2 regions of the Bacillus cereus group sp. BfR-BA-01383 genome follow, and region 2 is predicted to be linked to the other one. Evidence: riboswitches for the same ligand, from Rfam matches in the RefSeq annotation. Region 2 holds a riboswitch; the other holds the start of a gene.

Region 1 (7,457 bases), on a different contig from region 2:
ACGGACGAAACCCTCTGCGCTGAAATTCAAGAATAATAAATGATCCAACCGCTGTAATTAAAGCAGCTGGTAACATCGGAATTCCAAACAGTAAGTATAAGCCGAGTGCTGCTCCGATAAATTCAGCTAAATCTGTAGCCATAATAACGAGTTCCCCTTGTATCCATAAACCGATGGAAACTGGTTTGGGGAAATTTTCGCGAGCTATTTCAGGAAGGTTTCTCCCGGTAGCGATTCCTAATTTAGCTGATAAAGTTTGGATTAATACGGCCATTAGATTAGAAGCGAGTATTACCCAAAGTAATAAATACCCATATTGTGACCCAGCCGCGATATTGGTAGCGAAGTTCCCGGGATCAATATAAGCAACTGATGCGATAAAAGCAGGTCCTAAGAATGGTAACAGTCTTTTTAACCCTTTTGTTTGTCCGCTTAACGCTAAATGGGCGGATTGAACTGTTGTACTTTGAGAAGGGACTTGTTCATCTTTTGTGATATCTTTATTCATAGTAGTTTTCCCCTTTGAAATCTTAACTTGATGAAATTATTGTATTTATTCTTACTCATTATTTCAATACATTTAGATATATTATGTGGTAATTTCATTTGAACATAAAAGTTTCCTTAATGCAAATTATATGACTGTGTGCAATGAATGGTGTGATGATGCAAAAATATTTTGGGAGTTTATGGTCGCTGAATAAAGGAAAAGATAATAAATTAGAGGGTTGTTTTTGAAATTTATGTGAACATACAGCCTGTATTACAGCATATTAATTGATGGAAATGAAATTGTATGATATATAATATATTGGGATTACAACTCAACCGTAGTGTTTTGTTCTGTAATCTTGTTTTTATTTCTGTTAACTTATAGAAAAAATTGTAAATAGAAGAAAATAGGCTAAGTACAATTTTGTATATATTTTCTTATTATATATGTTTTGATATGAACGTTAACTTATACATGATTTTAAAATTTAGATAGGTGGTAGAAATACATTGGCAACTTCAAAACCATATAGAGTATTACTATATTACATGTACACAACAATTGAAAACCCAGAAGAATTCGCTGCAGAGCATTTAGAATTTTGTAATTCACTTGAGTTAAAAGGAAGAATTCTTGTAGCAACAGAAGGAATTAACGGAACTTGTTCTGGAACTGTTGAACAAACTGAGAAATACATGGAAGCAATGAACAATGATCCACGCTTTGATGGAATCGTGTTTAAAATAGATGAAGAAGAAGGGCATGCATTCAAGAAAATGCACGTACGTCCTCGTCCAGAGTTAGTTACACTTCGTCTAGAAGACGACATTAACCCAAAAGAAATTACTGGGAAGTATTTAGAACCAAAAGATTTTTATGAGGCAATGAAACAAGAAGATACAGTTATCATTGATGCGCGAAATGATTATGAATTTGATTTAGGTCACTTCAAAGGTGCAATTAAACCAGATATTGAATCATTCCGTGAATTACCAGATTGGATTAGAGAAAACAAAGAAACACTTGAAGGTAAAAAGATTTTAACGTACTGTACAGGCGGAATTCGTTGTGAGAAGTTCTCTGGGTGGTTAGTTCGTGAAGGGTACGAAGATGTAAGTCAGCTTCACGGCGGAATTGTAACATACGGAAAAGACCCAGAAGTACAGGGTGAACTTTGGGATGGTCAATGTTACGTATTTGATGAGCGTATCGCTGTACCAGTAAATCAAAAAGAGCACGTAATCGTTGGTAAAGACCACTTTACAGGTGAACCATGTGAGCGCTATGTAAACTGTGCAAACCCTGAATGTAACAAGAAAATTTTATGTTCTGAAGAAAGTGAAGCAAAACATTTACGTGCATGTTCTCATGAGTGTCGTGTAAGCCCACGTAACCGCTACGTAGCACAACATGAATTAACTGAAGAGCAAGTAGCAGCTGCATTAGAGCAGATCGAAGCAGGAAAATAAGAATAATAAAAAACAGATGGTAGCACCGTGCTACCATCTGTTTTTTATTATTCAGTGTCCCCTTTCTCTTTCACAGCAGACAGCACAGTTTGTTTTACCCATGCTTTTCTTCTTCTATGCTGTATACCCCATTGATATAAACCTTGCGCACCTAAAATAAGTGAAATAATTATACCGCTAAGCGCTATTAAGAGAGCGAAAAATTCAAGAGGTGATGATATTTTGTTTGAATCGGTATTCTTTAAAAGGTCAATCATAGTAAAACCTAACATTTGGCCTACTACAGAATAGAGCGTTAAAATTAATAATAGAAGGCTATCTTTTTTGGAAGCAACGTTTTCTTGATATTTAAATAAACTATCAAGATTTTGTTTTGCGTTCGCATATAAGACTTCAATATTAAAAAGTTTTCTTAAGCGGAAGAAAATATCCTCACTTTGTGATTGAGATACTAATTCTAAAGAAAAGTAATTTGCTGTAAATGAATTAATAGAGTAGATTAACTTCTCTATCTCGTTTGTATCTTGTTCAATATTTAGCTCAGCATAAGCGTTTGCCATCTTTAATAAAACAACTTTATGAAATAAGTTTAATAATAGAGCGTAATAAAATTCCCCGTACATTTGACTAGCAAGTTTCGCGATTTCTTGTTCACCTTCATTAGTTACACATGTGAAAATATGTTCTTCCATAACAAAGTAGCGGTTAGGAGCCCATCTTTGATAAGAATGTTTGCTTAAATAATCGTGAATATAAGGAACATTATTTGCACTAATATATGGCTTACCATCGTCTGTTAATCCGGAAAGACTGGAAGCTCGGTATACATCAACTACATGAAGGTCAGACTCTTTGTTTACGGATAATAACGTTTGTACATACATTCGTTGATCTTCAAAGAAGGGGAAGGTTTGAAAGTATGAACTTCTTAATCTTTTCTTCTCAAAGAAGTCTGTTAAACCGTTAAATAAATAACCAAAAATGAACTTTTCAACTTGTGAATATCTTTTTCCATTACATTCTATGCAAATGTTCTCATCCTTTTCATTTCTTGTTTCAAGTACACGGAATCGTGCAGCGAATTCTATTGCTTCTGATAATGTCATATTTGGAGTAATATTAACTTCAGTTCGAATTGTTAGGAATCCAAGTTCATAAGGGCATAGTGTTACATCGATTGAATGCACTGTGAACGGGACGGAGATAAGATTTGTTGTTAAGTGTCCATTTAAATTAAGATCTTTAGAATGGCGCTGTAGTCCTTTTTGATGTTCTGAATGAGGAAAAAGAATTTTATTTGTAAATGAAAGATAGTATGCTTCCATATTTTGATGTGAAACTTTAAACTTCCCGTAATATGTATTTTCATCTTCAAGATGGTCGAGACGGAAAGGATGAAAATCATTTTTTTGTAAGAAAGGGAACATATTTTGTTCATATCCAGTTTTAAACGAGAACGGGAATATAAATTGAAATATAGCTGTTGTTACATCTTTTTCTTCGATTGTTTGTATTGCCTCCATTTACATTGTTTCCTTTCCATATAAGCTATAAAAACAACATGCCCAAATTAGCTTGAAAATAACCTCTCTTTTTCACTAGATTAAGAATGAAAATTCAACTTATTTGACAGGGGACATGTATAATATTATGTATACTAAAGCTAGTATAATTATGTTATGAGAAGGGGGATTAGTATGCGTATTTTAGTATTAGGAGCTGGAGGCGTGGGAGGCTTTTTTGGTGGCCGATTAGTAGAAAAAGGAGAGGATGTTACGTTTCTCGTCCGCAGTAGAAGAAAACAGCAATTAGAGGAAAAAGGACTTATTATTCGTAGTGTTAACGGGGATTTTTCATTTCAACCGAAATTGATAACGAAAGAAGATACTACTTCTCCATTTGATGTAATTTTATTCTCAACAAAAGCGTATCACCTAAACGAGGCAATAACAGATTTGAAACCATTTGTAGGTGAGAATACAGTTATAATCCCGTTATTGAATGGCATCGCTCATGTATCACTATTACAAAAGGAATTCGGTGGGGAAAAAGTAATTGGCGGTTTATGCTTTATTGAGACGACGTTAAACGATCAAGGAGAAATTGTACAAACTAGTGCTGCCAACAGACTTGTATTCGGAGAAATTAAGTCTCAAGATTCAGAAAAAATAAAGCGCATTTCTAAAGCATTTACAGGTACGAAATCTAGTTTTGTCTTTAGCGAAAATATTACGCAGGATATGTGGCATAAATATTTGTTTATTACTGTAATGTCGGGTGTGACAACATTAATGCGTGCACCAATTGGTCCGATTCGTGAAAGCGAAGGTGGTCGTGGTTTTATCCGAAACTTATTTGAAGAATCTGTACAAATCATAAGGGCATTAGGAGCTCCAGTAAAGGAAAATATTGTTGAGGAACATATGAAAACGATCGATAAAATTTCGTATGATATGAAGTCATCGATGCAGCGTGATATGGAAAAAGGTTCGTTTATTGAAGGGAAGCACTTACAAGGATACTTACTGGATGTAGCAGAGCAATTTTCTATAGAAGCACCATTATTAGGCGCTGTATATCAAAATTTAAAGGTGTATGAAGAGATAAGCTTTGGTAAGGCTTTAATTGAATTAGATGTATGAAAAAACAAAAAAGATAGCAATATATAAGTGTATTGCTATCTTTTTTGTTTTTGTATGACAAATTATTTGTTTCTTTTAGTTCTATCTGTCAAATTTATTTCCTGTTCACGTTTACCGTATAACTGATTAATTTCATTTGCTACTGCATCTAAATATGAATCGGAAAAAATAGGCTTCTTTTCTTTAGACATATGGGTCTCCTTTGCGGATTTTTTAGTATTCATTATGTATATTTATCGGTGGATTATACGCAATCATTTTAATTATTTTCTTTTTGAAAATTTTTGTTTACTTTTTGAAAATAAAGGAGTATTATAATCCACAGTTTCAATTTTCTAAATCGCTGAAACCGCATGGTACGGGGGACCCGTTTTTATGGATTAATACATAATCCAATGGGGTGAATCCTTGAAAAAGGTAGGGCTACTCATAGGCCCGAATCCGACAGCTAACCTCGTAAGCGTTATATTGAGAAGGAAGGTGGAGCTTGTGCGACAAAAAAAATAATGTCTACAAGTTTATTTCGTTATGGCTTGTAGACATTTTTTGTTTTCTGAAGAAATACTTTACTTGCTCTAACTAGCAGAAAAGTTCGTACAAAATTATTGGAGAGTGGACAACAGTGGTTTCAACTATCAAAAGGTTTTTAATTGGAAGACCATTAAAATCAACTGAGTTAGGAGAACAAAAGCTTAATAAAACGAAAGCGCTAGCTATTTTATCTTCTGACGCTTTATCATCAGTTGCTTACGGTCCAGAGCAAATTTTAATTGCGCTAGCAGGTCTTGGAGCGGTAGCTTATTGGTATTCTATTCCGATAGCTGTTGGGGTATTAGTATTATTAACAGCTCTTATTTTATCTTATCGACAAATTATTTTTGCTTACCCTCATGGCGGGGGAGCATATGTTGTATCAAAAGAAAATTTAGGGATGAATTCAGGCTTAATAGCTGGTGGATCTTTATTAGTAGATTATATTTTAACGGTCGCAGTAAGTGTATCTGCAGGTACAGATGCGCTCACATCTGCCTTTCCTAGCCTACATGCACATAATGTAATTATTGCAATTATATTTGTAATACTAATTACCATTTTAAATTTAAGAGGGGTAACTGAATCAGCTTCCATTTTAGCATATCCTGTTTATTTATTCGTTTTAGCGTTATTTATATTAATTGGTGTAGGGATATACAATATTTTAACTGGTCATGTTTCACCTACTTTACATGCGCCACTTGGAACGCCAGTTGCGGGAATTAGTTTGTTTTTACTGTTAAGAGCATTTGCTTCAGGAAGCTCTGCTTTAACAGGTGTTGAAGCAATTTCAAATGCAATTCCAAACTTTAAAGATCCTGCACCAAACAATGCAGCAAAAACATTGCTTGCGATGGGGGCATTACTTGCCGTTTTATTTTCAGGAATTGTCTTTTTAGCTTACTATTACGGAATTACTCCAAATAAAGAAGTAACAGTTGTTTCGCAAATCGCTGAACAAACATTTGGACGTAATTTTATGTACTTTTTCATACAAGGTACAACAGCTTTAATATTAATTCTTGCAGCTAATACAGGATATTCTGCATTTCCATTATTAGCAGTTAATCTTGCCAAAGATAAGTTCATACCGAGAATGTTTACAATTAGAGGAGACCGTCTGGGATATTCAAATGGTATTATTATACTAGGGATTTCTTCGATTATTTTAATTGTAGCTTTCCAAGGGCAAACAGAACATTTGATTCCGCTATATGCGGTAGGGGTATTTATTCCATTTACGCTTTCTCAAACTGGAATGGTACTAAAGTGGCTTCGTGAAAAGCCTGAAGGATGGATTTTACGATTATCGATTAATTTAACGGGTGCAGTTATTAGTTTTATCGTAATGAGTATGTTCTTTTTAACTAAATTCGCACAAGTTTGGTCGATCCTTATTTTCTTACCTGTCATTATCTTCTTGTTCCATCGAATTAAGAAGCATTATGATGCAGTGGGCGATCAATTAAGTTTAAAAACTTGTGAACGGATTGTTCCGATTGAGGGAAATGTAATTGTCGTTCCTGTAGCAGGCATGACTCATGTAGTAGAAAATTCATTGAACTATGCGAAGGCTCTTTCTGCAGATCAAGTTATCGCTGTATATGTTGCTTTTGACAGAGAAGAGGAAAAGCAATTTGAAGAGAAATGGAAGAAGTGGCAACCTGAAGTAAGGCTTGTTACATTACATTCTCATTATAGAAGTATTATTCAGCCGTTAACCAAGTTTATTGATACAGTGCAATATAAAGCGAGTGAATCAAATTACCGAGTTACGGTCGTTATACCACAGTTTATTCCGAAAAAAGGTTGGCATAACATTCTTCATAATCAGTCTAGTTTACTCATTCGTGCGTATTTACTGTATCGAAGAAATGTTGTTATTACGACAGTACCGTATCATTTGAAAAAGTAAGAAGATTTTTAAGGATAATTTCACGATAGTGAAGTTATCCTTTTTTGTATATGCTATGCATAATTGCATATGGGTTCAAAAGATATATTAATATAATTTTATCGATTGTGAGTAAGTAGTGTTTTCTGTTGTGATATATGGATATTTCAATAGAGGAAGTGAATCGGATTTTATTTTGAAATAAGGACATGAGAGCTTGAAAATAAAGGGAATGAAAATACTTCTTTACGGTAGATAAATAGCTGTGTTTAAATGACCTTACAGTACAAAACTTACATGAAAACAAAACAAAATTTCATACTTTCGTACGTTAATTAGTTTAAAATGAATAATATTTTCAGGTGATATATTCACTGTGTGGATGCTGGACTTGCGGTAATATAGAAATTTTATACAATATTATT
Region 2 (7,457 bases):
CTCATCACTTACGACCATCGTTCCGCCTGTTACTGAGCAAAAATCACCGCCCGCTTCTTTTATTACAGGAGCTGATTCTCCTGTAATTGCAGATTCATCTACAGACGCTAACCCTTTAATAACTTCACCATCATTCGGAATCATTTCTCCTTGTTTTACAATAACAACGTCACCTTTTCTTAGATCAGTTGCTGGAACTTGAACAATGTCTCCATTTTCTTTTACAACATTTGCAAACACATCTTTCTTCGATTGTTTCAAAGAATCGGCTTGTGCTTTACCACGACCTTCAGCTAACGCTTCTGCAAAGTTAGCAAATAAAACTGTAAATAATAGAATGAGAGAAACTGTTATATTAAACCATCCTGGTACACTACTAGAACTACTTGGAAGAAAGGATAAAATTAACGTAATGATAAACCCAATTTCCACAACGAACATAATCGGATTCTTTATCATGACTTTCGGATTCAATTTCGCAAAGGATTGTTTCATCGCATGTTTTACGATATCACGATCCATCGTTTTCGCTTGTCTAACCTCATCTTCTACAACATGTATTTGTGACTGATTTACTTGTTTTTCTTTTACTACTACCGGTCTCATCATTTACCCTCCATTACTTCAATGTAAGAAATTCTGCAATTGGGCCAAGTACTAACATCGGGAAGAATGTTAACGCTCCAACAATTACAATCGTTCCGATGAAAATCCCTCCAAACAAACCATTATCTGTACGGAACGTTCCAACTGTTTCTGGTACAACCGTCTTCTCTTTCAATGAAGCTGCAACAGCTAGCATCGTAATCAAACTGAAATAGCGCCCTAAAAACATAACTAAACCAGTCGTAATATTCCAAAACGGTGTATTATCTGCTAATCCTTCAAATCCAGATCCGTTATTCGCAGCTGACGATGTGTATTCATATACAACTTGCGTTAAACCGTGAAAACCTGAATGAGAAATGGCATCTGTCCCTAAACTTGTTGAAAGAGCTAATGCCGAAAATCCTAAAATAAGCAATGGATGAAATAAAATCGTTACCGCAATTAATTTCATTTCCTTACCTTCAATCTTTTTACCTAAAAACTCTGGTGTCCTTCCAACCATTAACCCCGATATAAAGACTGCAATAATTGCATACATAATAATGTTAATAAAGCCCGCTCCAACACCGCCGTATACTGTATTCAACATCATATTTACAAGTGGAACTAAACCGCCAATTGGTGTTAGCGTATCATGCATCGTATTAACGGCCCCCGTTTCAGCAGCTGTCGTTACTGTTGCGTATAGTGAAGAAAATACTGTTCCAAATCGTACTTCTTTCCCTTCCGTACTTCCTTGTACATGTTCGATACCCATTCCATTTAAAGCTGGATTCCCATTTAATTCCGATGTAGTAATCGTTATAAACCCTAGTAAAAACACCATAAATAGTGAAACGAAAAGGATACGTCCTTGCTTTTTATTCCCTACCATTCGCCCGTACGTAAATGGAAGTGCTGTTGGTAATAACATCATAAGCATCATTTGCAAAATATTGCTCATTTGTCCTGGGTTTTCGAAAGGATGTGTAGAATTTGCCCCGAAAAATCCACCGCCGTTATTTCCAAGTTCCTTAATGGAAACGAATGATGCAACAGGCCCACGTAATATACTTTGCTTTGCACCTTCAATCGTATGTGCTGTAACTGCTCCGTCTAACGTTTGTGGTACACCAAGTGCAACAAATACTAACGCCGCAACAAACGCAATTGGGAGAAAAACTCTCGTTAACGCTCTCGTAAAATCAACGAAGAAGTTACCAAGTTCTTTTCCAGCGAGTCCTCTTATAAATGCCATAACAATCGCTAACGTCGTCGCTGGTGCTGCAAACATTAAAAACGTAATCCCAATTAATTGCGATAAATAAGATAAACCATTTTCACCGCTGTAATGCTGTAAGTTTGTATCAGCCATAAAACTAATTGCTGTATTAAAAGCGAGCGTAGGCTCCATTCCTTCAATGTGTGCTGGATTTAATGGCAATACACCTTGTAATCTAAAAATGAAATATACAACGACAATCATAAATCCATTTAATAAAACTAATGATAGTGCGTACTGTTTCCACGTTTGATTGTATGCTTTCACGCCCGTAATTTTAAAAATAAGTTTTTCAAAAGGCCCGAATACTTTATCTAGTGTTTTGCTACCTTGAAAGGCTTTCTCTAAATAAATCCCCGTCGGCTTTGCTACTAAAATAAACAAGAGCATTGTAATAACGACTGCAACCCAAATCATAATGAATGATTCCCCCTAATTAAAACTTCTCTGGATTTAATAATGCATATACTAAATACACCGTAATCGCTGCGACAATAACTGATAAGACAATCATCATGATTGCTTTCCTTCCTTCACAACTTTATCTGACCAACTTGCAAGACTCGCCATCGATGCAACTAATAGAATAAAAGTCCCGATCATTACAACATCTAACATAGCTATCCCTCACTTCATTTTTGTTAAAATTTACCATCTAGTTATCAAAAAAAGAACACTAAGCTCTACTTAGTGTTCTAAACGAACAACACAAAGTAAACCTCCTCTCTAAACGCTTACGAGGTTAGCTGTCGGATTCGGGCCTAAAGAGTAGCCCTACTTTCAAAATTGAAAGATTCACCCCAAGTGACGATGCACAAAATTGGTTCCCCCGCTCCATTTCTGGAACTCAGCGATTTTAGGTTTTTTTTGGAAATTTCATGAATGATTTATGAGAGTAAATATACTCCTCTCTATTTCACTTGTAAAGAGCTAAATTACCTAAAATAAGAAAATATTTTATCGTTTAAACGCTTACATTGAGTGTTATTAATATTTTTTCATCTGTTTTCTTGTCTTTTCTTTCTTTTTCGTAGAAATTATCTTTTTAATATGAAAAAGAAGAGCGAATGTATATAAGCGCCCACCTTAGGTCCACTTAACATTCGCTCTCTTTTTCTTTCAAGATTTATTCTCCTCGTAAAAAAGCACGTAAATTTCTCCCTCGAATATACACTTGTGTCAATTCGGCATGTAACTGCTCATATTCGGTAATATCCGCCTCTAAATACAAAACATCTTTTGATGGTAATATAATATATGGCCCTGGAAAAAGAGGATCAATCTGGATCAATTTTTCAACTCTCTCTATCGATACCGCCCAACGATTCGCTATATCTCCTAGTAACAACACCTTCATATTCACTCTCCTCCGCCCTATTCAAAAAATAAAAAAGAAATGTTATCACAATTCGTAAACACGACAAATTTAGCTCCAATCGTTTCATAGAGCCTCGCTGGATATCGTTTATTTCTTGTAACAACAGTAATAGGCGCTTGGAAAGAAAAGCGAATACGTTCTGCGAAGAAGCTAACTATTGGAAGCTCATCCCCTAGCAAAATCACCTTCTTAATCCGCTCACAAATACTAGTGAAGTCCTGCTCCTTATTACAGCTATAAGCTGATTCGAATCCATAATCCCTAACCTCAGCTGCTATCTTTTCATTTGCTGTAAAAATAATTAACTCATGCTGAAATGCTACGAGCTCTCTTAAACTCTTTATCTTGTTCTCTTCTCCAACACAAATAAGTGTTAGTTCCATGTACCTCATCCTCCTTAGCATAAAAGAACTCAAACGTAGATTGATATTCCCCTATACTAATCGGACCGATGAAGTGATGTATCCATCATGGCACCGTCCTCTCTCAAGACGCTTACGAAGTTAGCTGTCGGATTCGGACTTTGAGAGTAGCCCTACTTTCAAAATTGAAAGATTCACCCCTAGTGACACTGCACAAATTGGTTCCTCCGCTCCATACATTTGGACTCAGCGTATTACAAAAAATGTATTCTGGCTGATATATTACTCCTGTATTTTGAAAAAGTAAACAAAAAAAGCCAGTTATAAAACTGGCCTTTCCATTCTTTATGCTTGTGCCTTATTCAATTTATACGCAAAATGATTCGTCGGTCCATGACCACTGCCAATATTCAACGGCTCTTCAATTGCTATACTAATAAATTGTTTTGCCTCTTGAACCGCCTCCTCAATCGAGTACCCTTTCGCAAGTCCAGCTGTAACTGCTGAAGCAAATGTACAACCGCTTCCGTGCGTTTGTTTCGAAGGAATTCGCTCGCTTCTAAACTCAATAAACTCTTCTCCATCAAAGAGTAAATCAATTACTTCATTACCTTGATATTCTGCATGTCCGCCCTTCATAAGCACATATTTAGCACCTAATTCATGCAATACTTTCGCAGCCTTCTTACTATCTTCAACGTTATGAATCTCCATCCCAGTTAACACTTCTGCCTCTGGAACATTCGGTGTTACAACAGTTGCTACTGGTAATAAGTATTCTTTTAATGCCTCTACTGCTTCTTGTTGTAATAATGAAGCACCGCCCTTAGCAATCATAACAGGGTCTAGCACAATATTATTCCAGCCAAATTTCTTAATCTGCTCTGCCACAATTTGAATAATTTCACTGCTAAATAACATTCCTAGTTTCACAGCATCTGGTGTTAAATCCGTACCAATTGAATTCAGCTGTTCCGTAATACCTTCTAACGAAACAGGATATACCCCTTGCACACCAAGCGTGTTTTGAGCAGTAATTGCCGTAATAGCTGTCATTCCGTACACACCAAGCTCTTGGAATGTTTTTAAATCTGCTTGAATTCCAGCACCACCGCCGCTATCAGATCCTGCAATTGTTAAAGCTTTATTCACTTTCATCCCACTCATCCTTTTTTATCCAAAATAGCGATGATAAATTGTTTTCGCTTCACTTATATCTTTCGTTCCATGCACAAGTACACGGCCATCTTTGAACGCAACTAATCTCTTTTCTTCAACAGAAAATGATAGTAAATATGGATTTACATTCAAATCATTCACTCGATCATTCAGCAATTTTTTATATTGTTCAAAATCCAGTTCCTCTTTATGAGGTGGTCTAATTTGAACTGTATTTCTCCCGCATAACACGGCGGTCTTTGAAGTGTTTTCTTTACTTAAATACGGATATAGTGCATTCTCCCCGCACGAAGGACAGTTATGTTTACGAAGCTTTTGCACATTCATACATGAATATTCATTCTTCCATACATCAAACGACACAAGTCCATCTCGAAGCGATTCATAGTCTTCTACTAACAGTTTCAGAGCTTCCGTTACTTGATGAGAAACGACAAGAGATACAGCAGGCGATATAATACCCGCTGTATCACATGTCGCTCCGCCGAGCGGAATCGATTGTAATAAACAAGATAAACATGGCGTTTTACTAGGAAGAATTGTGTACGATAGGCCGTAACTTCCTACACATGCTCCGTAAATCCATGGAATAGAATGTTTTTGTGCTATATCATTCACAATAAAACGTGTTTCGAAATTATCAGTCGCATCAATGATTACATCAACATTTGTAACGAGTTCCTCTAGCTCTTCAGCTGTTACATCTTGAACGAGAGCTTCTACTCTTACTTCACTATTAATCTCGTCTAGACGTTTTTTTGCCGCCACAGCCTTCGGAAGATTATTCTCTACATCACTCTCTGCATACAATTGCTGCCTTTGTAAATTACTCCAATCTACATAATCGCGGTCAACAATTGTCACCTTACCAACACCAGCTCTTACAAACATCTCTGCATTTGCACTACCTAATGCACCCGCACCGATAATAAGTACATGCTTTTTTCCTAGCTTTTGTTGCCCCTCTTCTCCAATTGGAGAAAATAGTTCTTGGCGAGAATATCGATTATTCAACTACGCTCATTCCTTCTAAAGGGCTACTTGCTGTTGCACAACGCTTGCGTGCAATACGACCCGCTTCAAAACCTATGCGCCCTGCCTCAATACCTAATTTCATTGCGTATGCCATCTTAATAGGATCTTTCGCACCAGACACTGCTGTATTTAATAACACACCATCTGCTCCTAATTCCATCGCAAATGCTGCATCAGCTGGGCTACCAATACCTGCATCAACGATAACCGGTACTGTCGCTTGTTCAATAATGAAGCTTAAATTTAATGGATTTACAATACCAAGTCCTGATCCGATTGGGGATGCTCCTGGCATAATCGCATGCACGCCAAGTTCTTGTAGTTTACGTGCTAATACAACATCATCAGATGTGTACGGAAGAACGATAAATCCTTCTTCCAGTAGCATTTCAGATGCTTTTAATGTTTCCACTGGATCCGGTAATAACGTTCTATCATCGCCAATTACTTCTACTTTTATCATGTCACAAAGCCCCGACGCTTTTGCTAATTTTGCAATACGAACAGCTTCTTCAGCGTTTTTTGCCCCTGCTGTATTTGGTAATAACGTATATTTTTTCACATCAAGTTTCTCTAATAAATTAGGCTGTTTTGCATCAAATATATCCATACGACGTACTGCGAACGTTAAAATTTCAGCTTCAGAAACGTCAATTGCTTTTTGCTGTACATCAAAATCAGAGAACTTCCCTGTTCCTAATAAAAGTCTAGAATGAAATGAAAATGGTCCAATGTTTAACATAATCAACCGCCTCCTACGAAAGTTACAATCTCAATTTGGTCTCCATCAAAAACAGATGTATCTCTATGATCATCTTTTTGTAAAATATCTTTATTTCGCTCTACTACAACAATTCTGTTATCTAACTCTAAATGTGTAAGTAGCTCAGCTACTGTTTTCACACTCGCTGGCACTTCAACTTGGTTACCATTAATTTTTAAATTCAAACTTCCATCCCCTTTCTAAACCGTTTTAGAAAGCAATGAATCTAGCAAGTGATTTTTCTGCTTTCCTTCTATTAAATCAGCCATATACTGACCAGAAACAGGACTTAATAAAATACCGTTTCGATAATGGCCCGTGCAAGCATATAAACCGTTTATTTCTTCATGCTCTCCCATATAAGGAGCTTCATGATTTGATTGCGGTCTTAATCCTGCCCATGTACTTTCCCACTCTGCTTCTTTTAAGGCCGGCAATATTGTATAAGCACGCTCTAATATAGAAGTAATACTTTCTGGTTGTACAGATTTATTAAACGTATGAGGCTTCATCGTTGCCCCAATTACGTAACGGCCACCACGTTTTGGGGTAATATAAAACCGTTCTTGGAAAATAGGAGCTTTCAAAAGAGGTTTCTTGCTTCTTACTGCAACAACCTCCCCCTTAACAGGATATGTACCCCAATCACTTTGAAAATAATGTAGCAATTTCGTACTCCATGATCCTCCAGCGATAACGACTTTTTCGCATGTGATTACACCTTCGCTTGTCACAATTCCAGTCACTTTATTATTTTCAATACGAATATCAAATACTTCTGTCTGCTCATATATATCAGCACCAGAAATTGCTGCGGAATGTGCGAGTGCCTTCGTAAGCTCTGGTGCAATAACGTGACCATCTTTCGGA

The links. A riboswitch is a leader RNA that binds a small molecule or an ion and turns the genes downstream of it on or off. The one in region 2 is predicted to bind cyclic di-AMP.
Region 1: linked by a shared signal. The riboswitch ahead of MR065_RS12875 (APC family permease) and the one ahead of MR065_RS25125 (SipW-dependent-type signal peptide-containing protein) in region 2 are both predicted to bind cyclic di-AMP.

Annotation. Positions count from the first base shown of each region.
Region 1 is NZ_JAKUFP010000011.1:43,604-51,060, reverse strand. It holds gene MR065_RS12895 (Nramp family divalent metal transporter) at 1-508, opposite strand, end outside; gene trhO (oxygen-dependent tRNA uridine(34) hydroxylase TrhO) at 1,003-1,962, shown strand; gene MR065_RS12885 (hypothetical protein) at 2,010-3,485, opposite strand; gene panE (2-dehydropantoate 2-reductase) at 3,660-4,604, shown strand; gene MR065_RS27465 (hypothetical protein) at 4,667-4,795, opposite strand; cyclic di-AMP (ydaO/yuaA leader) riboswitch at 4,936-5,082, shown strand; gene MR065_RS12875 (APC family permease) at 5,227-7,053, shown strand.
Region 2 is NZ_JAKUFP010000050.1:3,480-10,936, forward strand. It holds gene kdpB (potassium-transporting ATPase subunit KdpB) at 1-606, opposite strand, end outside; gene kdpA (potassium-transporting ATPase subunit KdpA) at 620-2,287, opposite strand; gene kdpF (K(+)-transporting ATPase subunit F) at 2,307-2,387, opposite strand; gene MR065_RS25125 (SipW-dependent-type signal peptide-containing protein) at 2,384-2,488, opposite strand; cyclic di-AMP (ydaO/yuaA leader) riboswitch at 2,588-2,733, opposite strand; gene MR065_RS25130 (hypothetical protein) at 2,997-3,227, opposite strand; gene MR065_RS25135 (hypothetical protein) at 3,245-3,631, opposite strand; cyclic di-AMP (ydaO/yuaA leader) riboswitch at 3,725-3,872, opposite strand; gene thiD (bifunctional hydroxymethylpyrimidine kinase/phosphomethylpyrimidine kinase) at 3,956-4,777, opposite strand; gene thiF (thiazole biosynthesis adenylyltransferase ThiF) at 4,784-5,803, opposite strand; gene thiG (thiazole synthase) at 5,796-6,566, opposite strand; gene thiS (sulfur carrier protein ThiS) at 6,569-6,772, opposite strand; gene thiO (glycine oxidase ThiO) at 6,788-7,457, opposite strand, start outside.